One region of the Pseudomonas sp. S34 genome, then DNA from elsewhere that is predicted to be linked to it. Evidence: predicted binding sites of a transcription regulator. Region 1 holds the regulator's gene; each other region holds the start of a gene.

Region 1 (5,955 bases):
CAATCGCTTTTTCATGCTGGGTGAACTGGTCGATGCCCGCGAGGCGTACCTGCAGGCATTGGCTCTGGCCCAGGTGTTGTTCGAGCGCTGGGCGGATGCCGACGAAGCGGTAGCGGCCTGCGTGATTTCCCATCACAACCTGGCGGACCTGCACTTGCGTCTGAATCAGCCGGAGGAGAGCGCCGAATACTTGTGTGCCATCCACCAACGGCTGCTGCAGACCATGCAGGACCCGCGGCTACCTCAAACATTGCGAGAAGCCGCGTTGCGCCAGAGCAGCAAGACCTACGTCGAGCTGCTGAATTTCATCAGTGAGCACGGCGAGTATCCGCGTACCCATCGGCTGCTGCACATCGATGTCGCTTCGCCTGCGCCTCATCATCATGGAGTCCATTGAACATGGCTTTTACCTTGCCTGCCTTGCCGTACGCCTACGATGCCCTGGAACCGCACATCGATGCGCAGACCATGGAGATCCACTACACCAAGCATCACCAGACCTACATCAATAACCTGAACGTGGCTGTTGAAGGCACCGAGTATGCCGAGTGGCCCGTGGAGAAGCTGGTGTCCGCCGTTCAGCAACTGCCGGAAAAACTGCGGACGGCGGTGATCAACCAAGGCGGCGGCCACGCCAATCACTCGTTGTTCTGGGAAGTCATGGCGCCCGACGGTGGTGGCGAGCCCGAAGGCGTGCTGGCCAAGGCCATCGATGAACAACTGGGCGGTCTCGACAGCTTCAAGGAAGCCTTTACCAAGGCCGCGTTGACCCGCTTCGGCAGCGGCTGGGCCTGGCTGAGCGTGACCCCCCAAAAGACCTTGGTGGTGGAAAGCAGCGGTAACCAGGACAGCCCGTTGATGAACGGCAATACCCCGATTCTGGGCCTCGACGTCTGGGAGCACGCCTATTACCTGCGTTATCAGAACCGTCGTCCGGAATACATCAGCGCGTTCTACCGCGTGATCAATTGGCCGCAAGTCTCTGCGCGCTATCAGGCCGCACTGGTTTAAGTCTTCCATAAAAACAATCCAAGGCTGGACTATGGGCACTGAAACACTGGCGATCGGAAATGGACGGATGTTTCGTTACGCGTTTGGATCGCTGTTACTGCTGGCGGGAATGAGCCTTTTGGTTGCCCATGGGCTGGCATGGCTCGACCTTGAGCCGAAGTTGCTGCGCGCACTGCAGGGCGGTGCGATCTGCGCCTTGGGTACCGCGCTGGGCGCGGTGCCGGTGTTGGTGATTCGGCGGATGCCGCAGAGGCTCAGCGACACTTTGCTTGGCTTTGGCGCTGGCGTGATGCTGGCTGCGACGGCATTTTCGCTGATCGTTCCGGGCATCTCTGCCGCCGAAGGGCTTGGACTGTCACCTTGGGCGTCCAGTGGGTTGATCAGCTTCGGCATTATGCTCGGCGCCTTCCTGTTGTTCCTGGTGGATCGGAAGGTCTCTGGCGCCAGCCCGGACATGCTGGTCGGCACGCTGGAACGACCGGGCATTGCTCCGCGGATCTGGCTGTTCGTATTTGCCATCATCGCCCACAACATCCCGGAAGGCATGGCGGTAGGTGTTTCGGCCGGTGGCGCAATGCCTGACGCCGACAGCCTGGCCATGGGCATTGCCTTGCAGGATGTACCGGAGGGATTGGTCATCGCTTTGGTGCTGGTCGGGGCAGGGATGTCCCGGGGCAAGGCGTTCCTGATCGGTGCGGCGTCAGGTTTGGTAGAACCGGTGTTCGCACTGCTATGTGCGTGGCTGGTGAGCCTGGCCGAATTGCTGCTGCCTTTGGGATTGGCGCTGGCGGCGGGGGCGATGCTGCTGGTGGTGACCCACGAAGTCATTCCCGAGTCGCGCCGCAATGGTCATGACAAGCTTGCCAGCCTCGGGCTGCTGATGGGGTTTTGTTTGATGATGGTGATGGATACAGCCCTCGCTTGATTTGTGGTGAGGGGCTTTTGTGGTTGTATTACTCGCCTTCGTCGAAGAAGTTGTTGATCAACGCCACCAGAGCATCCAGCGCTTCCTGTTCCTGCTCGCCTTCTGTGCTCAAGTGGATCGTGGTGCCTTTGCCGGCGGCCAGCATCATCATTGCCATGATGCTTTTGCCATCGACCATGGACTGTGGTGTACGTCCGGCCCTGATCTGGCATGGGAACTGACCTGCTACCCCAACGAATTTTGCAGAAGCGCGAGCGTGCAGACCCAGTTTATTGATGATTTCGATTTCCAGAGCAGGCATCGCGATGTGAATCCTTTAGCTGAGGTCGCGGTGGCGGACCTGGACGTTCTTCAGGGATTGTTGCAGCGTTTGCCCCAGACGCTCGGTCAGGTAGACGGAACGGTGATGTCCGCCAGTGCAGCCAATGGCAATGGTGACGTAGGCGCGGTTGCTGGCGGCAAAACGAGGCAGCCACTTTAGCAGGTATGTGGAAATGTCCTGGAACATCTCTTCGACATCCGGCTGGGCCGCCAGGTATTCGGCAACCGGTTGATCGAGCCCGGACTGTTCGCGCAACTCCGGTTTCCAGTAAGGGTTGGGCAGGCAGCGCACATCGAACACCAGGTCGGCGTCCACCGGCATGCCGCGCTTGAAGCCGAAGGATTCCACCAGGAACGCAGTCCCCGGCTCCGGCTGATTCAACAGACGCAGTTTGATGGCATCGCGCAGTTGATACAGGTTCAGGCTGGTAGTGTTGATCTTGAGATCGGCGAGGTCGGCAATCGGCCCGAGCAGGACGCTCTCGACGCTGATGGCTTCGGCCAGCGAGCGGTTGGCGTTGGTCAGGGGGTGACGTCGGCGGGTTTCCGAGAAACGCTTGAGCAGGGTTTCTTCGTCGGCGTCCAGGTACAGCACATCGCACTGGATGTGGCGGGCACGGACTTCCTCGAGCAGGTCGGGGAAGCGTGACAGGTGGCTGGGCAGATTGCGCGCGTCAATGGAAACGGCGACCAGCGGCTGCAACATCTCGGTATGAACCAGGGCGCGTTCGGCCAGCTCCGGCAGCAGACCGGCTGGCAGGTTGTCGATGCAGTAGTAGCCGCTGTCCTCAAGAACGTCGAGGGCGGTACTTTTACCTGAGCCGGAACGGCCACTGACGATGATCAAGCGCATGATTACTGACCGTTTTGCTCGTCAAGGACAACCTGATACAGGGCTTCGTTGCTTGCAGCACTACGTAGCTTTTCGCGAACTTCCTTGCGGTCGAGCATGCTGGCGATCTGTCGCAGCAGCTCAAGGTGCGCATCGGTGGCGGCTTCCGGGACCAACAGCACGAACAGCAGGTCAACCGGCGCGCCGTCGATGGCGTCGAAATCGATAGGGGCGTCCAGGTGCATCAATGCACTGATGGGCGAAACACAGCCCTTGAGACGGCAATGTGGAATAGCGATGCCATTGCCAAACCCGGTGGAGCCGAGTTTTTCACGGGCGATCAGCGCCTCGAAGACATCTTGCATCTCCAGGGCCGGCACTTCGCGGGCGATAAGATTGGCAATTTGTTCGAGGGCTTTCTTTTTACTGCCTCCCGGCACGTTCACCAGGGAACGGCCGGGGGTCAGGATACTTTCAAGTCGGATCATGGGTTGGGAGTGTTAACGACCGGTTGCGCCCTGGAGGAGGCTCTGGGTCTTTTCCTTATGCTTTTTGAGTTGTTTATCCAGCTTGTCGGTGAGTGCGTCGATCGCGGCATACATATCGGTATGTTCCGCGTTGGCGACCACTTCATTCCCGGGAATATGCAGCGTGGCTTCGATTTTCTGCTTCAGTTTTTCGACGGTCATCGTGACCTGCACATTAGTGATCTTGTCGAAATGTCGCTCCAATCGTTCGAGTTTTTCGCCGATGTAGGTGCGAAGAGGTTCGGTCACTTCCAGTTGGTGTCCACTGATGTTGACTTGCATACAGCTTCTCCTTCGTTGCCAGTGCATAAAGCGGTAGATCAGATGATCTACCACTGGAACGCTGTGGCGTGGCCCTACATCAACCGCTTGCGTTCGCTCGAAGGCGCGATCCCGAGGGATTCGCGGTACTTGGCGACGGTGCGGCGAGCCACCTGAATGCCTTGTGCCTCCAGTAAACCAGCGATCTTGCTGTCACTCAACGGCTTTTTCTGATTTTCCGCTGCAACCAGTTTTTTGATGATCGCCCGGATCGCCGTGGATGAGCATTCGCCGCCTTCGGAGGTGCTTACGTGACTGGAAAAAAAGTACTTCAGTTCATAAATGCCCCGGGGGGTGTGCATGAACTTCTGGGTGGTCACCCGTGAAATCGTCGATTCATGCATGCCGACCGCTTCGGCGATGTCATGCAGGACCAGCGGCTTCATGGCTTCGTCGCCGTACTCCAGAAAGCCGCGCTGATGCTCGACGATCTGGGTGGCAACCTTCATCAGGGTTTCATTGCGGCTTTGCAGGCTCTTGATGAACCAGCGGGCCTCCTGCAACTGATTGCGCATGAAGGTATTGTCGGCGCTGGTGTCGGCGCGGCGCACGAAACCGGCGTACTGGGCATTGACCCGCAGCCGTGGCACCGACTCCTGATTGAGCTCCACCAGCCAGCGCTCGTTGTCCTTGCGTACGATGACGTCAGGGACGACGTACTCGGCTTCGGTGGACTCGATCTGCGAGCCCGGGCGCGGGTTGAGGCTCTGGACCAGCTCGATGACCTGGCGCAGCTCATCTTCCTTGAGCTTCATGCGACGCATCAACTGGCTGTAGTCGCGGCTGCCAAGCAGGTCGATGTAATCGGTGACCAGGCGCTTGGCCTCGGCCAGCCAAGGGGTCTTGGCAGGCAGCTGGCGCAATTGCAGCAGCAGGCATTCGCCCAGGTTGCGGGCGCCGATGCCGGCGGGCTCGAATTGCTGGATGCGGTGCAGGACGGCTTCGATTTCGTCCAGTTCGATGTCCAGTTCCGGGTCGAACGCTTCGAGGATTTCCTCGAGGGTTTCGTCCAGGTAGCCCTGATTGTTGATGCAGTCGATCAGGGTCACGGCGATCAGGCGATCGGTGTCGGACATCGGGGCCAGGTTCAGTTGCCACAGCAAGTGGCTCTGCAGGCTTTCGCCGGCCGAGGTGCGGGTGGTGAAGTCCCACTCGTCATCATCATTGCTGGGCAGGCTGCTGGCGCTGGTCTGGTAAACGTCTTCCCACGCGGTGTCGACGGGGAGTTCGTTGGGGATACGCTCGTTCCAGTCACCCTCATCGAGGTTATCAACCGTCGGGGCGCTTTCCTGGTAGGAGGGCTCCTGGATGTCGGTGTTGGGCTTTTGTTCGGCGTTATCGGCCAGGGGGTCGGAATTGTCGAAGTCGTCGCCTTCTTCCTGGCGTTCGAGCATCGGATTGGACTCCAGGGCCTCCTGGATTTCCTGTTGCAGGTCCAGGGTCGACAATTGGAGCAGGCGGATGGCCTGTTGCAGCTGCGGTGTCATCGTCAGCTGCTGGCCCATTCTCAAGACTAGCGATGGTTTCATGGCAGGGGCTTAACACCTTATTCGCCGGCGCACATGCGCCATCCACTACAGGGCGCCGGGGCGCCAAACTTAAGCAAATTATATGCCTGAAACTAAAGGGTTTGCCTAGAGCGCTGTAACAATAAAAAACTATAAAGCGGTGTTGCTGCGCTGCCCTTGTCGAGGGCTGACCACGCTTGTCGGCACGGAGGCGCTGGTGAGTGGCTGCTCAGGTGCCCGGGCAACTGCCTGGGCACGGCTCAGCGCTTACAGGCGGAACTCATGGCCCAGATACACTTCCTTGACCAGGTCGTTGGCCAGGATGGTCTCTGCGTCGCCTTCGGCAATCAGTTGGCCGTCATTGACGATATAGGCGGTTTCACAGATATCCAGGGTTTCACGAACGTTGTGGTCCGTGATCAGCACGCCAATGCCCTTGGCCTTGAGGTGGTGAATGATCTGCTTGATGTCGCCGACCGAAATCGGGTCCACGCCGGCGAAGGGCTCGTC
Region 2 (5,955 bases), 980 kb from region 1:
ATTACAGGGCAGAACACTCCGACACGACAATCTGATTTGTACTGAATTAACCATGCACGTCCCATCCGGACGGCGGGCTCCGGCCCAGGGGCTCCTTTAAAGGGGCCCTTTTTTATGCCTGCTCATTGACCCGGAACAATCCCCCTGTAGGAGCGAGCCTGCTCGCGATGAACCCGAGAACACCGCGTGTATCCAGAAAGTACGCGTTATCGTTATCGACCATCGCGAGCAGGCTCGCTCCTACAAGGGATCAGCGCAGGGCTGCGATGGCGTCTACCGACTCACGAATCAGCGCCGGGCCTTTGTAGATGAAGCCCGAGTAGATCTGCACCAGGCTCGCGCCCGCGGTGATTTTCTCCGCTGCATGCTTGCCTTCGGTAATACCGCCGGCAGCGATGATCGGCAGCCGACCACCCAGCTCCGATGCCAGCACTTTCACGGTGTGGGTGCTCTTGTCGCGAACCGGCGCGCCGGACAGACCACCGGCTTCTTCGCCGTGCTCCATGCCTTCGACGCCTACACGGCTCAGGGTGGTGTTAGTCGCAATGACCGCATCCATCCCGGTTTCGATCAGCGCTTGCGCAACTTGTGCGGTTTCTTCGTCGCTCATGTCCGGCGCGATCTTGATCGCCAGCGGTACATGTTTGCCATGACGCAAGGCCAGTTCCGCGCGGCGCTCGGCCAGATCGGCCAGCAACTGCTTGAGCGAGTCACCGAATTGCAGGCTGCGCAGGCCCGGCGTGTTCGGCGAGCTGACGTTGACCGTCACATAGCTGGCGTGGGCGTAGACCTTGTCCAGGCAGATCAGGTAGTCGTCCACGGCACGCTCGACCGGCGTATCGAAGTTCTTGCCGATGTTGATGCCCAGCACGCCCTTGTACTTGGCCGCCGCCACGCGGGCCAGCAGGTGATCGACGCCGAGGTTGTTGAACCCCATGCGATTGATGATCGCCTCGGCTTCCGGCAGACGGAACAGGCGAGGCTTCGGGTTGCCCGGCTGCGGACGCGGCGTGATGGTGCCGATTTCGACAAAACCGAAACCCAGTTGGGCGAAACCATCGATGGCCGCCCCGTTCTTGTCCAGGCCGGCGGCCAGCCCCACCGGATTCGGGAAGTCCAGGCCCATGACATTCACCGGCGTCTTCGCCGGGGCCTTGCACAGCAAGCCGTTGAGCCCAAGACGCCCGCCCGCGCCGATCAGGTCCAGGGACAGATCGTGGGAGGTTTCCGGGGAGAGTTTGAACAACAGCTGACGGGCCAGGGTGTACATGGGCGGATTTGACTCGATTGGCGGCGAATTGAGGCGGCGATTATAGCCGGGCAACGGGGTGGCAAGCGAGGCGCGTGATCAAATCAACGGATAATGGCATATGCCTTGCACCACTCTGGGCACCAGCACCCATGCCAACGACCGAATGTGTGCAAAGACAATGGCGTCGTCCCCGGCCTGCTCATGCAAGAACTCGGGACGACGTTTTTTTTGCAAGGTGAACACGCGATGAACGAACCATCAGCCGGCCCTCTGGCCTGGGTCAATGGCAGCGATGCCCCGGAAAAAACCGAAATCAATCTCGGCTTCATGGCTCTGAGCGACTGCGCCTCGGTGGTTGTCGCCGCCACCCAGGGCTTCGCCCAACCCCATGGCTTGACCCTGAACCTCAAGCGTCAGTCGTCCTGGGCCAACCTGCGGGACAAACTGGTCAGCGGCGAACTCGATGCCGCCCACAGCCTCTACGGTCTGGTTTACGCCGTTCACCTGGGCATCGGTGGCGTGGCCGCGACCGACATGGCCGTGCTGATGGGCCTGAATCAGAACGGCCAGAGCATCAACCTGTCCCGTGGTTTGCAAGCGCTTGGAGTGACCAGTCCTGAAGCACTGGAACGGCACGTGCACCAAACTCGCTCAAAATTCACCTTCGCCCAGACGTTTCCAACCGGCACCCACGCCATGTGGTTGTATTACTGGCTCGCCAGCCAGGGCATTCACCCGCTGCTGGATGTCGACAGCGTGGTGGTGCCGCCGCCGCAAATGGTCGCGCACCTGCGGGCCGGGCGTATCGACGGGCTCTGCGTCGGCGAACCCTGGTCCGCCAGCGCCGTGCAACAGGACCTCGGCTTCACCTTGGCGACGACCCAGACCATCTGGCCCGATCATCCGGAAAAGGTCCTGGGCTGCACCCGCGCCTTCGTCGAGCAATACCCCAACACTGCCCGCGCGTTGGTGATGGCGATTCTGGAGGCCAGTCGCTTCATCGAAGAAAGCAGCGAAAATCGTCGCAGCACCGCGCAATTGCTCAGTGCAGCGCAATACCTCGATGCGCCGCTGGAGTGCATCGAGCCGCGCCTGCTGGGCGACTATGTCGATGGTCTGGGCAATCGCTGGCAAGACCCACACGCCCTGCGCTTCCATGGTGAAGGCGAGGTCAATCTGCCGTACCTGTCCGATGGCATGTGGTTCATGACCCAGTTCCGTCGCTGGGGTTTGTTGCGCGACGACCCGGATTACCTCGCCGTGGCCCGTCAAGTCCAGCAACTAGACTTGTATCGTGAAGCGGCCAGCGCTGTAGGTGTCGCGGCACGGGGCAAGGAGATGCGCAGCAGTCAGTTGATCGACGGCAAGACCTGGGACGGTTCGGACCCGGCCGGTTATGCCCGCAGTTTCAAACTGCACGCCATGAGCGACAGCTCGCACCGATCCGCCAGCCGCTGACAGGAGACCATGAACATGCTGCGTATCCTGCTGATCAATGACACCGCTAAAAAAGTCGGGCGCCTGAAGGCCGCCCTGATCGAGGCCGGATTCGAAGTGATCGATGAATCCGGCCTGACCATCGACCTGCCCGAACGCGTCGAAACGGTGCGTCCGGATGTGATTCTGATCGATACCGAGTCACCGGGCCGCGATGTCATGGAACAAGTGGTGCTGGTGACTCGCGACCAGCCACGACCGATTGTGATGTTCACGGACGAACACGACCCCGATGTGATGCGACAGGCGATCAAGTCCGGTGTCAGCGCCTACATCGTCGAAGGCATTCACGCACAACGCCTGCAGCCGATTCTCGATGTGGCCATGGCACGCTTCGAAAGCGATCAGGCCTTGCGTGCCCAACTGCATGCCCGCGACCAGCAATTGGCCGAGCGCAAGCGCATTGAACTGGCCAAGGGACTGCTGATGAAAATGAAGGACTGCAACGAGGAAGAGGCCTACACACTGATGCGCCGCCAGGCGATGAGCCGCCAGCAGAAGCTGATTCAAGTGGCGGAGCAGATTATTGCCATGAGCGAGTTGCTCGGCTGAAGTTCCGTGGCGAATGTTCTATCGCCTTCGCGAGCAAGCCCGCTCCCACAAGGGCGCTACGCCGAACACGAATCACCTGTGGGAGCGGGCTTGCTCGCGAATGGCGGCAACTCGATTTCGAGTGTTGGCACAGATCTCGCTAAGTAATCACCACAGGTAACCAACGGCGGTTGCCCCACCTACGACAAAGACGTCGCTCACCTCATTTGCCCTTGGCGGATCGGGTAGCGGCGTTTTTTCGTTTTGGCCCCACAGCACGGGGCCGGTGGTGCGGCCGTATCGGCGCCCCACCTGCAAGCTCATGACTCCTTTCGAGACTCTTCACAGCTGAGGTGCGCAATGAATTCAAGCTTCTGGAAATCCGGCCATACACCCACATTGTTCGCAGCCTTCCTCTATTTCGACCTGAGCTTCATGGTCTGGTACCTGCTCGGTCCTTTGGCAGTACAGATCGCCGCCGACCTGCACCTGACGACGCAGCAACGAGGGCTGGTGGTCGCCACGCCGATTCTGGCCGGGGCGGTGTTGCGCTTCGTGATGGGGATGCTGGCTGATCGCCTGTCGCCCAAAACCGCCGGCCTGATCGGTCAGGTCATCGTGATCTGCGCGCTGTTCGGCGCCTGGAAACTCGGAATCCACAGCTACGAGCAGGCGTTGCTGCTGGGCCTGTTCCTCGGCATGGCCGGCGCTTCGTTCGCCGTCGCCCTGCCCCTGGCCTCGCAGTGGTATCCACCGCAGCATCAAGGCAAGGCCATGGGCATCGCCGGCGCGGGGAACTCGGGCACGGTGCTCGCCGCATTGATCGCCCCGGTGCTGGCGGCGGCGGTTGGCTGGAGCAACGTGTTCGGTTTCGCCCTGATTCCGCTGATTCTGACCCTGATCGTCTTCGCCTGGCTGGCCCGCAATGCCCCCGAGCGGCCAAAAGCCAAATCCATGGCCGACTACTTCAAGGCCTTGGGCGATCGTGACAGCTGGTGGTTCATGTTTTTCTACAGCGTGACATTCGGCGGCTTCATCGGTCTGGCCAGTGCCCTGCCCGGTTATTTCAACGACCAGTACGGCTTGAGCCCGGTGACTGCCGGCTACTACACCGCTGCCTGCGTGTTCGGCGGCAGCCTGATGCGCCCCTTGGGTGGCGCGCTGGCTGACCGGTTCGGCGGCATTCGGACTCTGCTGGCGATGTACACCGTCGCGGCGATCTGCATTGCCGTGGTCGGCTTCAATCTGCCGAGTTCCTACGCCGCACTGGCACTTTTCGTCTGCACCATGCTCGGTCTGGGCGCAGGCAATGGCGCGGTATTCCAATTGGTGCCCCAGCGTTTTCGCCGGGAAATCGGCGTGATGACCGGCCTGATCGGCATGGCCGGCGGTATCGGTGGCTTTGCCCTCGCGGCCGGCATGGGCGCGATCAAGCAAAGCACCGGCAGCTATCAACTGGCGCTGTGGTTGTTCGCCAGCCTCGGCGTTCTGGCCTGGTTCGGTCTGCACGGCGTAAAACGTCGCTGGAGAACCACCTGGGGTTCGGCCGCCGTGACGGCTGCGCGGGTCTGACGCCCCGATGAGCCTGCAACTGAGTTTCGCCGAAGCCAGCGCCATCGGTCCTCGCGAGGAAAACCAGGATGCCCTGCGCCTGGTCACGCCGGCTCCGGCGCTGGCCGCGAGCAAGGGTTATCTGTTCGCGATTGCCGACGGTGTCAGCCAATGCGTCGATGGCGGTCTGGCTGCCCGTTCGACGCTGCAGGCCCTGGCGCTGGATTACTACGCCACGCCGGAAACCTGGAGCGTCGCACAGGCACTCGATCGCCTGCTGCTGGCGCAGAACCGCTGGTTGCAGGCCAATGGCGGCGGACAACCGCTGCTGACCACCCTCAGTGCTCTGGTCCTGCGCGGCCGGCGTTTTACCCTGGCTCATGTCGGCGATTGTCGGGTGTATCGCTGGCACGCCGACCAATTGCAGCGAATCAGCGAGGATCACGTCTGGGACCAGCCGGGCATGCAGCATGTGCTGAAACGGGCGCTGGGGCTCGATCAACACCTGGTGCTGGATTTTCTCGACGGTGAGTTGCGCCCCGATGAGAGCTTCGTCCTGCTCAGCGACGGCGTCTGGGCCGTCCTGGGCGATACCGCCATTGCCGCGATCCTGCGCGATCAACCGGACTTGCACAGCGCTGCGAACACCCTGGTCAATGCTGCGCACCTGGCGGGCAGCCAGGACAACGCCAGCGCCATGCTGGTGCGGGTCGATGCCCTCGGTGAAGCGAGCATTGGCGATGCGTTGATGCACTTACAGCAATGGCCACTGCCGCCTGCCCTGAAACCGGGTCAGGCGTTCGAGGGCTGGCAGGTCGAGGGGATCGTCGCACAGAGCCAGCAATCGCTGCTTTATCGCGTTCGCGACAGCCAGCAACAACCCTGGCTGTTGAAAACCCTGCCCGGTCGCCTGCACGACGATCACCAGGCCGGGCAAGCGTTACTGTCGGAAGAATGGTTTCTCAAACGCGTGGCCGGTCGACATTTTCCTGAAGTCCACTCCGCCAGTCAGCGTCAGCATTTGTACTACGTGATGCGTGAATATTCGGGCGTTACCCTGGCCCAACGACATGAGCAAGGCGGGCCGCTGCCGCTGCCCCAGTGGCAAGACATCGCCGAACGCT
Region 3 (5,955 bases), 600 kb from region 1:
GCGTGGTCATGCCTTCCTGTTGCAAGGCTTTTTCCAGGACCCAACGGATAGAACGGTCGTCATCGACGATCCACACGGTTTCACTACGGCTCATGTCGATGTGGCTCCTTGTTCCAGTGGCAGAAAGATCGAGAAGGTGGTGTGGCCGGGGTGGCTGTCACATTCGATCAGGCCCTGGTGCTGGCTGATGATGTTCTGGGTAATGGCCAGGCCCAGCCCGGTACCGTCCGGACGACCGCTGACCATGGGGAAGAAAATGGTTTCCTGAAGTTCTGCCGGGATGCCCGGACCGTTGTCGATGATTTCGATCTTGGTCACCAGGCGATGGCGCACGTGGCCGATGGTGAACTGGCGCATGGCGCGGGTGCGCAGGCTGATACGCCCCAGGCGCAGTTCGTTCTGGCTGCTGATGGCCTGCATCGCATTGCGCACGATGTTCAGCACGGCCTGAATCATTTGTTCGCGATCGATCAGGACGTCGGGGATGCTTGGATCGTAGTCGCGCACCAAGGTGATGCAGCCCTGGCTTTCAGCCTCCACCAGATGGCAGACACGCTCAAGCACTTCATGGACATTGCACATGGCCAGCGACGGCAGTTTGTTGGAGCCGAGCATGCGATCCACCAGATTACGCAGGCGGTCGGCTTCTTCGATGATGACGTTGGTGTAGTCGCGCAGGCTCTCTTCCGGCAGTTCCCGGGCCAGCAATTGTGCCGCGCCGCGAATCCCGCCCAAGGGGTTCTTGATTTCATGGGCAAGGCCGCGCACCAGCATCTTGCTGGTTTCCTGTTTCGACAGCTGTGCTTCTTCCTTGGTGATCCGCAGCAGGCGGTCACGGGGGTGGACTTCGAGCAGCAGCATCGTGTCGCCGTTGCTCAGAATCGGTGTTACCGCGTAGTCGACGGTCAGGGTCTGGCCGGTGAGGGCGGTGAGCATGGCTTCGCGCTTGGTGAACGGGTGCGCCTGTTCGACGGCCTGGCGCAACGAGTTCAGCGCTTCGGTCGATTCGGTAAACAACTCACTGATGAACTGCCCATGGCTGCGCTGACCGCTGATGGCCAGCAGCATCTCCGCCGCCGGGTTCATGTACTCGAGGCGCAGTTCGGCGTCGAGCAGGATGGTGGCAGTGGTGAGGTTGTCGAGTAGCAAACGGTGGAGTGCGTCGCTAATGGTCATCGGGACCTCTTTTAGGGCAGAGCGTGCGTAAAAAAATGCAGATACGGGCAAAATGCAAAAACCAAACCAAGGCTCCGAAAAGAAGCGTTCAGCGCCTGAAACAGGCGTTTGACGCTCGTTTACGTGGCGTTCTGCCAGCTATTGCGGGTACTTTCGAACCAAAATGGGTTGGAGCGTGAGTACGGCGCAAACAATTGCACCAATATAGTGCGTAAGCCTGGGCGAGGTTAAAAAAGTCTCAAGAAAGGATTTTTTTCTTCGTCTGGTCTGTCGCTGAGCGGGCATTCCGGCCGCTGGCCGTAGTCTTCGAGAGTGCAGGGTTTGATCCTGCGCTTCTGGGCGAGAGACGTGCGCTGCATGTGGAAAGGTTGGTTGGCGGTGCGTTCGACGATGCGCCCCTGTTCGTCGAGGATTTCCACGGACAGGGTATGGCTGCCGCGATCGATGTTGCTCAGCGGGAACACCGGGCTCAGGCCGGGTTCGGCGGTGGGCTGGCCGTCGAGCAGCAACCGGTAGTGGTGACCGGGTTGCAGGGCCGGTTCGTTGGTGGCGCTGACAATGACTTCACCAGTGTTGCTGCGGATGGTTGCGTCGGGTTCCGGGATCAGGATACGCAGCACCTCATAGTGGAACAGCGCCTGTACTTCAGGACTGCTCTCGGCGATCAACGGTGCTGCGCTGGTGGGGTTGGCCGCTATTCGATTGCTCCTTGTCAGCGGTACACGCCGGGCGTCGCCGGGTTTGGGCTGGTCGGTGAAAACCCGGTTGCCCTGAGCATCGACATACATGAAGACCTCTGCCGAGGCGGGCTGGGCGAACAGGCAGGCGATCAGTAGCCAGGCCTTCAAGGTTTGTGCACCCGCTGTACGGTGAATGTCACCGCAGGGCTCTGCTGCACAACGTTTTCGCCATCGATCACTTGCACGGCGAGGCGGTGTTCGCCGCGATCGATGTTCACCAGTTGCAGGGTCGGCACGTTGCCTGGCTGGCCGTAAGGCTGGCTGTCCAGCAGCAGGCGTAACAGGTGGGGGCCTTGCAGGCGGGGGGTGATCAGTACTGTTACGGTGAACGTGCCGTTGTTGGCGCGCAGGGCTTCGGTGCTGGGCAGGCCTGTCAGCTCCAGCACTTCATAGGTTGTGCGGGGTAATTCGTTGTGAGCGGCTTCAGCAGCAGGTGCGGCTTCGCCGGAAGGCTGGCGTTCGACGCTGTTGAGGGGCGGCAAGTCGACCGGTTGGGCGCTGATGCCATCAGGCGGTTGATTGCTGTACGCGGTGGCGCCGTTGGCGTCCGTGTACTTGTAGATCTGCGCCGTGGCGGGCAGAACAACCAGCAGCAGGATGAAGAGAAAACCACGACCCATGGAATCGACCGGAAACGAAAGCGTTGGGTTGCAGCATAGGCCAGGCTGGGTGGTTATCCCAAGCTACGACACATTCGGGCATGGTTTGCGAAGGAAGTCCGGCAACCCAGATCCCCTGTGGGAGCGGGCTTGCTCGCGAAGGCGCCAGTACATTCAAGATCAATGTGTCAGACAGATTGCTTTCGCGAGCAAGCCCGCTCCCACAGGGTACTTTGTCGGCCATTGAATCGCAGGCAATAAAAAAGGCCTCCCGAAGGAGGCCTCTTTTTGTCACGCCGCGTGCCGCGACGCTACCGGATCAGCAGCTGTAGTACAGCTCGTATTCCAGTGGGTGTACGAAGGTACGTACCTTGATTTCTTCTTCGCTTTTCAGGGCGATGTAAGCGTCGATGAAGTCGTCGCTGAAAACGCCGCCTTTGGTCAGGAACGCACGACCTTTGTCCAGCTCTTCCAGGGCTTCTTTCAGGCTGCCGCAAACTTGTGGGATCTCTTTGGCCTCTTCAGGCGGCAGGTCGTACAGGTTTTTGTCAGCGGCGTCGCCAGGGTGGATCTTGTTCTGGATGCCGTCCAGGCCAGCCATCAACAGTGCGGCGAAGCACAGGTACGGGTTGGCAGCCGGATCCGGGAAGCGTGCTTCGATACGACGGGCTTTCGGGCTCGACACGTAAGGAATACGGATCGAAGCGGAACGGTTGCGAGCCGAGTAGGCCAGCATCACTGGAGCTTCGAAGCCTGGAACCAGACGCTTGTAGGAGTTGGTCGCCGGGTTGGTGAAGCCGTTCAGGGCCTTACCGTGCTTGATGATGCCGCCGATGAAGTACAGGGCGGTGTCGGACAGGCCGGCATAGCCTTCGCCAGCGAAGGTGTTCTTGCCATCTTTCCAGATGGACATGTGTACGTGCATACCCGAGCCGTTGTCGCCGTACAGAGGCTTAGGCATGAAGGTCGCGGTGCGGCCGTAGGCATCGGCAACGTTGTGCACGACGTACTTCAGGGTTTGGGTTTCGTCGGCTTTCTTCACCAGGGTGTTGAACTTGACGCCGATTTCGTTCTGGCCGGCAGTCGCCACTTCGTGGTGGTGAACTTCGACGGTCAGGCCCATTTCTTCCAGTGCGTTGCACATGGAGGTACGGATTTCGTGGTCGTGGTCGAACGGCGGAACCGGGAAGTAGCCGCCTTTGACGCCTGGACGGTGGCCTTTGTTGCCGCCTTCGATGTCCTGGTCGGACATCCACGAACCTTGTTCGGAGTAGATCTTGAACATGGAGCCGGAAATGTCGGACTTGAACTTCACCTGGTCAAAGATGAAGAACTCTGGCTCCGGACCTGCGTATACGGTGTCACCGATAGCGGTGGCTTTCAGGTGCTCTTCGGCGCGCTTGGCGATCGCACGTGGGTCGCGGTCGTAGCCTTGCATGCTCGAAGGCTCGATGATGTCGCAGACCAGGATCAGGGTCGGCTCTTCGGTGAACGGATCCAGAACAGCGGTGGAGTCGTCCGGCATCAGGATCATGTCGGAGGCTTCGATGCCTTTCCAGCCGGCGATGGAGGAGCCGTCGAACATTTTGCCGACTTCGAAGAAGTCGTCATCCAGCGCATCGCGAGCCGGCATGGTCACGTGGTGCTGAGTGCCTTTGGTGTCCGTGAAGCGCAGATCAATCCACTTGACGTCATGATCTTTGATGAGTTGAACCGACTTCGACATAGTGTCCTCCGGGTGTATTAGGGCTGGTAGTGGATGCCCTTAAATGTTTGTGATGCCGGCGCGAATACTCTGCCAAGGCAACCTGCCTCACAAGGGAGCAAATTGCATGCCAGTGCCCCAGCATGGATTTTTTGCCCCAAAATCACGCTTGAGAGGGCGTTTTGCCCTTTAAAGCAGAAAAGCTCGCCCTGTAATGTGGCGCCATATCTAATAAATGACCTGTTTTGGTGCATGCAAAACCTTCTGCACATTAACTGGTTAAACCTTGAGCAATTTCCGCTATAATCCGCGCCCCCCTTTTTCGGCAGGCCATGCGCGCGCTGTTTCCATGAAATTAATCGTAAAAGTCTTCCCCGAGATCACCATCAAGAGTCGACCTGTCCGGACGAAATTTATCCGCCAGTTGGCCAAAAACATCCGCGCCGTGCTCCGTGATCTGGATCCGGCCGTGGTGGTGAACGGCGTGTGGGACAATCTCGAGCTGGAAACCCGTGTTACCGACCCGAAAGCCTTGAAAGAGATGGGTGAACGCCTGACCTGCATGCCGGGCATCGCGCACTTTCTGCAGATCGACGAGTACCCGCTGGGCGACTTCGACGACATCACCGAAAAGTGCAGGCAGCACTACGGCGATGCGCTGGCCGGGAAAATTTTCTCGGTGCGCTGCAAGCGTGCGGGCAAGCACACGTTCAGCTCGATGGACGTCGAAAAATACGTCGGCAGCAAACTGCGTCGCGAGTGCGGCGCCGCCGGGATCGACCTGAAAGCGCCGGAAATCGAAGTCCGGATCGAAGTTCGCGACCAACGGTTGTTCGTGATCCACAGCCAGCACAACGGCATCGGCGGATATCCGCTGGGCGCGCTGGAGCAGACCCTGGTGCTGATGTCCGGTGGCTTCGACTCCACCGTGGCGGCCTACCAGATCATGCGCCGCGGCCTGATGGCGCATTTCTGCTTCTTCAATCTGGGCGGACGTGCCCACGAACTGGGCGTCATGGAAGTCGCGCATTTCATCTGGAAGAAGTACGGCAGCTCCCAACGCGTGCTATTTGTCAGTGTGCCGTTCGAAGAAGTGCTGGGCGAAATTCTCGGCAAAGTCGATAACAGTCATATGGGCGTAGTATTGAAGCGTATGATGTTGCGCGCTTCCTCCCAAATTGCCGATCGACTGCACATCGACGCACTGGTCACCGGTGAGGCGATCTCCCAGGTGTCGAGCCAGACGCTGCCGAACCTGTCAGTGATCGACTGCGTGACCGAAAAGCTGGTACTGCGCCCGCTGATCGCCAGTCACAAGCAGGACATTATCGACACGGCAATCGAAATCGGCACCGCCGATTTCGCCCGGCACATGCCGGAATACTGCGGCGTCATCTCGGTCAATCCGAAGACCGCGGCCAAGCGCTATCGCGTCGAGCATGAAGAGAAAGAATTCGATATGGCGGTACTCGAGCGTGCGCTCGAAAACGCCAAGCTGGTGCCGATCGATCGCGTGATCGATGAATTGGGCCAGGACTTGCAGATTGAAGAAGTCAGCGAAGCGCTGGCCGGTCAGATCGTCATCGACATCCGTCACCCGGATGCCGCTGAAGACGACCCGCTGGACCTCGCTGGCATCGAGGTACAAACGATGCCGTTTTATGCAGTGAACGCTCGTTTCAAGGAACTGGACCCTACTCGCCAGTACCTGCTGTATTGCGACAAAGGCGTGATG
Region 4 (5,955 bases), 920 kb from region 1:
CGGCGACCTGTTGCGCAACATCGGCTTTGGGCATGCGCAGTTTGTCGACCGCCTGGGCGACACCTACCGCTGGAAGGGCGAAAACGTTTCGACCACGGAGGTCGAAAACATCCTCCTGCAACACCCGCTTATTTCCGAAGCCGTGGCCTATGGCGTGGAAATCCGCAACACCAATGGCCGGGCCGGGATGGCGGCGATCACTCCCGCCGAATCCCTGGCAACCCTGGACTTCAGTGAGCTGCTGGCCTTCGCCCGCGAGCAGATGCCGGCCTATGCGGTGCCGTTGTTCCTGCGGGTGAAAGTGAAAATGGAAACCACCGGGACGTTCAAATATCAGAAGACCCGACTCAAGGATGAGGCCTTCGACCCGGGTAAAACCGGCGATGACCCGATCTATGCCTGGCTGCCGGGGACACAGACTTATGTACAGGTCACGGAGCAGTTGTTGTCCGACATTCACGGCGGCAAGTACCGCTATTGAATCTGACTATGGCGGCCCATGAGAAAAAACAAGTGACAGTGCCGGGGGCGCTCGGGAAACTGTCGGCTTTTACGAATGACAGAAAAGGGAGTGCCCAATGTCAGACAAAAGCCGCCAGATGACCCCCGAAGAAGCCGCCGAATTTACCGAACAGGTATTCAACAAGGCACGGGAGGGCGATGCGGCGATGATGGCCGCGCTGCTGACCAAGGGTTTGCCGCCAAACCTGCGTAACCACAAGGGCGATACCTTGCTGATGCTGGCCGCGTATCACGGGCATGTGGACACGGTAAAAGTCCTGCTGGAGCACAAGGCCGACCCGGAGATCCGCAACGACAACGGCCAGAGCCCGATTGCCGGTGCCGCCTTCAAGGGCGACCTGGCGGTGATCAAGGCCTTGGTCGATGGTGGCGCCCAGGTTGAAGGCTCGTCCTTCGATGGCCGCACGGCGCTGATGATGGCGGCGATGTTCAACCGCGTCGAAGTGGTTGATTACCTGATCAGCAAGGGCGCCGACCCGAAAGCCAAGGACGCCAATGGCATCACCGCGCTGGAGGCTGCCAGGACCATGGGGGCTTCCGATACTGTTGCGCAACTTGAGAAGCTGATTGGCTGATATCGAATGACTTGAGGCTGTTAATCCCAATTGTGGCGAGGGGGCTTGCCCCCGTTCGGCTGCGAAGCAGTCGTAGAATCAGCATGTGCGGTCTTTCTGATACACCCCAATTGAATGTTTTGGGGCCGCTTCGCGACCCTACGGGGGCAAGCCCCCTCGCCACAGGTCCGCACTTCCCTCATTAATGCGCTATCCTTCGCGCCCTCAAAATTCACCTCGCTACAGGATCCTCCCCATGAAAGCCGCACTCGTCGAACTCATCAGCAAAATCAGCTCCGGGTGCATGGGCGAAGACGAAATCCTCAAGGTCGCGGACGAAGCGGCCCAGGCCTACGCCGATCCCGAGGCTTTTCTGACGGCCAATCCGGACATCAACTACGACGAGACCTTCCCGATCCCGCTGGGTGAGTGGGTGGTGGTCGGCAGCCTGCCGGAAACGGTGCTGTTCCAGGCTGACACATACATGGACCTGTTCGCGCAGATCGTCGCCTCGTTCGGCCCGGGTGTGGAGTTCAATCTCAAGCCCAAGCAACTGGCCAGGACCGAAGCCCTGACCGCGCTCAACCGCATCCAGGTGCAGATGAGCAGCATGAACAAGGAAAACGGTGGCTACACGCTGATGAACTTCAGCCAGTTGCTCGATGACGAGTTGCAGGTGGTCCTGGTCTACGGCAACGACGTGCCACGGGTGCTGGAATTGTGCACCGAAGTGGGCATTACAGCCGCGCCATCCCTGGAAGCCCTGAAAGTGGCGATCCACTTCTGATCCAGACACTGTCAATAAAAAGGAATCCTCGCGACGACCGTCTATCCTGAGGGGGCATATCACTTTTCGGGAGCGTCACCATGGGTTCTACGTTCAACAGCCTGGTTGCCTTGATCATTTTTGTCCTGGACATCTGGGCCATCATCAACGTCTTCAAAAGTAGTGCCGGGACCGGGATGAAAATCCTCTGGGTACTGCTGATCGCGCTGTTGCCGGTACTGGGACTGATCATCTGGGCCATTGCCGGGCCGCGGGGCAACGTCAAACTCTGAGCGTCGACACTGAACCTGTGGGAGCGGGCTTGCTCGCGAAAGCGGTGAATCAGTCAACATTTATAGCGACTGACACTACGCCTTCGCGAGCAAGCCCGCTCCCACATTCGACCTGTCATGTTCCGCGACGTAGAATGCGCGCCTTTCCCGGCCAATCGAGACGCTCGATTGGCCATCATGGGCGGGTAACCGTCCGTTGCCACCCGCATTCATCGGAGCACTTCCCATGAGCAACATCCCCGCCAGCGACTACCTGGAAACCCTCTATGAAGGCTACGGCCAGCGTTTTCGCATGGAAAAACTGCTGCACGAAGTGCGCACCGAGCACCAGCACCTGGTGATCTTCGAGAACCCGCGCATGGGCCGGGTGATGGCGCTGGACGGCGTGATCCAGACCACCGAAGCCGACGAATTCATCTACCACGAAATGCTCACCCACGTGCCGATCCTGGCGCACGGTGCTGCCAAGCGCGTGCTGATCATCGGCGGCGGTGACGGCGGCATGTTGCGTGAAGTGGCCAAGCATCGCAGCGTCGAGCACATCACCATGGTCGAGATCGACGGCACCGTGGTCGACATGTGCAAGGAATTCCTGCCGAATCACTCCAAGGGTGCATTCGATGATCCACGCCTGAACCTGGTGATCGACGACGGCATGCGTTTCGTCGCCACCACCACTGAAAAGTTCGACGTGATCATTTCCGACTCCACCGATCCGATCGGACCGGGTGAAGTGCTGTTCTCGGAAAACTTCTACCAGGCTTGCCACCGCTGCCTGAACGAAGGCGGCATCCTGGTGACCCAGAACGGCACGCCGTTCATGCAGATCGAAGAAGTGAAGACCACCGCCGGTCGCCTGCGCAGCCTGTTCCCGGACTGGCACTTCTATCAGGCCGCCGTACCGACCTACATCGGTGGTTCGATGACCTTCGCCTGGGGCGCCACCAATACCGCTTATCGCAAGTTGTCCCGCGAAACCCTGCAACAACGCTTCGCGGGCAGCGGCATCATCACCCGCTACTACAATCCTGAAATCCACATCGGCGCCTTCGCCTTGCCGCAATACGTGTTGCAGGCAGTGAACAAGCCAAGTAACGACTGATGGATTGAAACGCAGACCTGTAGGAGCGAGCCTGCTCGCGATGGACGTGAACGATGACGCGGGATGTCTGATTTAACGCGGCGTTCTCAAGTTTTTCGCGAGCAGGCTCGCTCCTACAGAGATTTGCGATGGGTGCAGATCCACCGGAACAATTAGCCAGCTAACAAGGTCGAGATAGAGGTAAGCCCATCCATGGGTTTTATCGAGGAGGCACCAATGCAAAAGTGGAAGGTCACTTTCGTGGATGATCATGGCGAAACCATCAACGAAGTCTTTGAGTGCACCGAGCGCCCGGACTACGAGCGTGCTGCCAAGCTCATCAAGGCCCGGCTTCTTCCTGTCGCCGCCGAACTGGATCTGAACGATCTGGAAGGGCGGACCAGTGACGCGAGCGTCAAAGAGCTCAAGTCCCAGAACAGCATTCAAATCCTCGACATTACTCCAATCTGAACAACACCTGTCGCATTCACATCCAGGCCTTGGCACGGGCTCTGTCTTGAGGCTACTCTGCAAGCGAGATCAGCGAATGAATCGCTAAGGTCTGGTCTTGTAGCTCCATGCTTGTTTCCCGCCGGCACATCGGTTGCCGTCGCTCGCGCTGTTCGGTTGCGGGTGAGGGAGTACGGAAAGTCTATCCATCGTTTTGAGGAGGACGTTTCATGAGCACAGCCTATCAAGAAGACATCAGCAGCAGCGTGCTGCGCCGCATGAAAGAAGGCGGTTTTGACTTTTCACGGTTTCATCCCATCGAGTTCTACGCCATTTTCCCGGATGAGGAGCGGGCACGCAGGGCGGCAGGTCATTTCCACCGTGGTGAATCCCTGGATGCGCAAGTCAGTGTGCGCGACGACGGCGCCTGGGCGCTGGAGCTGTGCAAGGTCATGTATGCCACCTACGATGATATCGGCGACTTCGAACAGGGTTTCGAAGCAGTGGTCGAGCCTCTGGGCGGCATCATCGAAGGCTGGGGTGTGAAACAGGAGGTACGAGGGCGACTCGCATAACCTTATGAACAGTGACAATCAGCAATCACGGCTGACCTTCGGGTTGGCCGTTTTCATTTGTGGGCGTTGGACACCAAAAAAAGCCGCCAGGGCAGGCGGCTAAAAGGGAAGTCCGGTGAGCTTTTCAGCGAATGCCTGGATTATCCGTACCCATTGCCGGGCAGTGAAATCAACTCTGACTATGCTGGTGATAGGCGACCACCACGCCTTGCAATGAAGCGGGGGCGATCAGGTTGGGGCATTTACCGCACAGGATTGGTGCGGTACGTGCGCGTTGATTATCCAACCGATTGAAATTTAAGCGTTTATGCCGATGGCACGGGCCTTGCGAAGGTCTGGACGTCCGAGTGACAAGGAGTACGGCATGATCCGCACCTATTTTGATGAGATGTACGATGCCGGCGGCCAGGTCCGCCCGCATTATCGGGAGTTTGCCCGTTGGCTGGCCGAGACGCCTGACGAGCTTCTGGCACAACGGCGACGCGAGGCCGATCTGTTGTTTCATCGCGCCGGGATTACCTTCACGCTCTACGGGGACGAGCAGGGCACAGAGCGCCTGATCCCCTTCGACACCATTCCACGCAGCATCCCCGCCAGCGAATGGCGGATTGTCGAACGCGGCTGCATCCAGCGGGTCAAGGCGTTGAACATGTTCCTCGCCGACCTCTACCACGAGCAGCGCATCATCAAGGCCGGCATCATTCCGGCCGAGCAGGTGCTGGCCAACGAGCAGTACCAGTTGGCGATGCAGGGCCTGGACCTGCACCGCGATATCTATTCGCACATCTCCGGCGTCGACCTGGTGCGCGACGGTGACGGCACCTACTACGTGCTCGAAGACAATCTGCGTACGCCGAGCGGCGTCAGCTACATGCTCGAAGATCGCAAGATGATGATGCGCCTGTTTCCCGAGCTGTTCGCGGCGCAACGCATTGCCCCCATCGACCACTACCCGAACTTGCTGCTCGACACCCTGAAAAGTTCAAGCCCCATCGATAACCCGAGCGTGGTGGTGCTGACGCCGGGGCGCTTCAACAGTGCGTTCTTCGAACATGCATTCCTGGCGCGGGAAATGGGCGTGGAACTGGTGGAGGGCGCGGACCTGTTCGTGCGTGACGACAAGGTCTACATGCGCACCACCGACGGGCCGAAAGCGGTCGACGTGATTTATCGTCGCCTCGACGACGCCTTCCTCGATCCCCTGGCCTTCAACCCGGAATCGATGCTCGGTGTGCCGGGGCTGCTGTCGTCCTACCGTTCCGGCAACGTGGTGCTGGCCAATGCCATTGGTACGGGGGTAGCGGACGACAAATCGGTGTATCCGTTCGTTACCGACATGATCCGTTTCTACCTCGATGAAGAACCGATCCTGAAGAACGTGCCGACCTGGCAATGCCGTAATCCGTCTGAGCTTTCCCATGTGCTGGCCAATCTTCCAGAACTGGTGGTCAAGGAAACCCAAGGCTCCGGCGGGTACGGAATGCTGGTGGGGCCGGCGGCGACGGCGGCGGAAATCGAAGCCTTCCGTGCGCGGATCATCGCCAAGCCCCATGCATATATCGCGCAACCGACGCTGTCGCTGTCGACCTGTCCGACCTTTGTCGAAAACGGCATTGCGCCACGCCATATCGACTTGCGGCCGTTTGTTCTGTCGGGTCGTGAAACCCGGGTCGTGCCCGGCGGCTTGACCCGCGTCGCCCTGCGCGAAGGCTCC

Evidence for each region. The regulator sigma-54, encoded in region 1, starts transcription at its own class of promoters, with help from an activator protein. The targets are predictions, from matches to a motif close to ANTGGCATNNANNTTGCTNT.
Region 2: a site for sigma-54 is predicted at 1,363-1,382, ahead of PspS34_RS08550 (CmpA/NrtA family ABC transporter substrate-binding protein). Genes of this name have one in related genera too.
Region 3: a site for sigma-54 is predicted at 4,336-4,355, ahead of glnA (type I glutamate--ammonia ligase). Genes of this name have one in related genera too.
Region 4: a site for sigma-54 is predicted at 4,554-4,573, ahead of PspS34_RS08280 (circularly permuted type 2 ATP-grasp protein). Genes of this name have one in related genera too.

Annotation. Positions count from the first base shown of each region.
Region 1 covers NZ_CP019398.1:940,225-946,179, forward strand. Annotated here, with positions in the region: gene PspS34_RS03975 (hypothetical protein) at 1-397, shown strand, start outside; gene PspS34_RS03980 (superoxide dismutase) at 400-1,011, shown strand; gene PspS34_RS03985 (ZIP family metal transporter) at 1,043-1,936, shown strand; gene PspS34_RS03990 (HPr family phosphocarrier protein) at 1,965-2,237, opposite strand; gene rapZ (RNase adapter RapZ) at 2,253-3,110, opposite strand; gene ptsN (PTS IIA-like nitrogen regulatory protein PtsN) at 3,113-3,577, opposite strand; gene raiA (ribosome-associated translation inhibitor RaiA) at 3,590-3,898, opposite strand; gene PspS34_RS04010 (RNA polymerase factor sigma-54) at 3,973-5,466, opposite strand; gene lptB (LPS export ABC transporter ATP-binding protein) at 5,713-5,955, opposite strand, start outside.
Region 2 covers NZ_CP019398.1:1,919,740-1,925,694, reverse strand. Annotated here, with positions in the region: gene PspS34_RS08560 (ribosome modulation factor) at 1-1, shown strand, start outside; gene PspS34_RS08555 (quinone-dependent dihydroorotate dehydrogenase) at 251-1,270, opposite strand; gene PspS34_RS08550 (CmpA/NrtA family ABC transporter substrate-binding protein) at 1,499-2,710, shown strand; gene PspS34_RS08545 (ANTAR domain-containing protein) at 2,726-3,301, shown strand; gene PspS34_RS08540 (nitrate/nitrite transporter) at 3,641-4,852, shown strand; gene PspS34_RS08535 (bifunctional protein-serine/threonine kinase/phosphatase) at 4,860-5,955, shown strand, end outside.
Region 3 covers NZ_CP019398.1:344,835-350,789, forward strand. Annotated here, with positions in the region: gene ntrC (nitrogen regulation protein NR(I)) at 1-94, opposite strand, end outside; gene glnL (nitrogen regulation protein NR(II)) at 91-1,176, opposite strand; gene PspS34_RS01540 (DUF4124 domain-containing protein) at 1,404-2,024, opposite strand; gene PspS34_RS01545 (DUF4124 domain-containing protein) at 2,021-2,536, opposite strand; gene glnA (type I glutamate--ammonia ligase) at 2,835-4,241, opposite strand; gene thiI (tRNA uracil 4-sulfurtransferase ThiI) at 4,570-5,955, shown strand, end outside.
Region 4 covers NZ_CP019398.1:1,857,153-1,863,107, forward strand. Annotated here, with positions in the region: gene PspS34_RS08245 (long-chain-acyl-CoA synthetase) at 1-481, shown strand, start outside; gene PspS34_RS08250 (ankyrin repeat domain-containing protein) at 579-1,097, shown strand; gene PspS34_RS08255 (hypothetical protein) at 1,333-1,863, shown strand; gene PspS34_RS08260 (PLD nuclease N-terminal domain-containing protein) at 1,944-2,135, shown strand; gene speE (polyamine aminopropyltransferase) at 2,362-3,237, shown strand; gene PspS34_RS08270 (hypothetical protein) at 3,454-3,687, shown strand; gene PspS34_RS08275 (ribonuclease E inhibitor RraB) at 3,897-4,241, shown strand; gene PspS34_RS08280 (circularly permuted type 2 ATP-grasp protein) at 4,606-5,955, shown strand, end outside.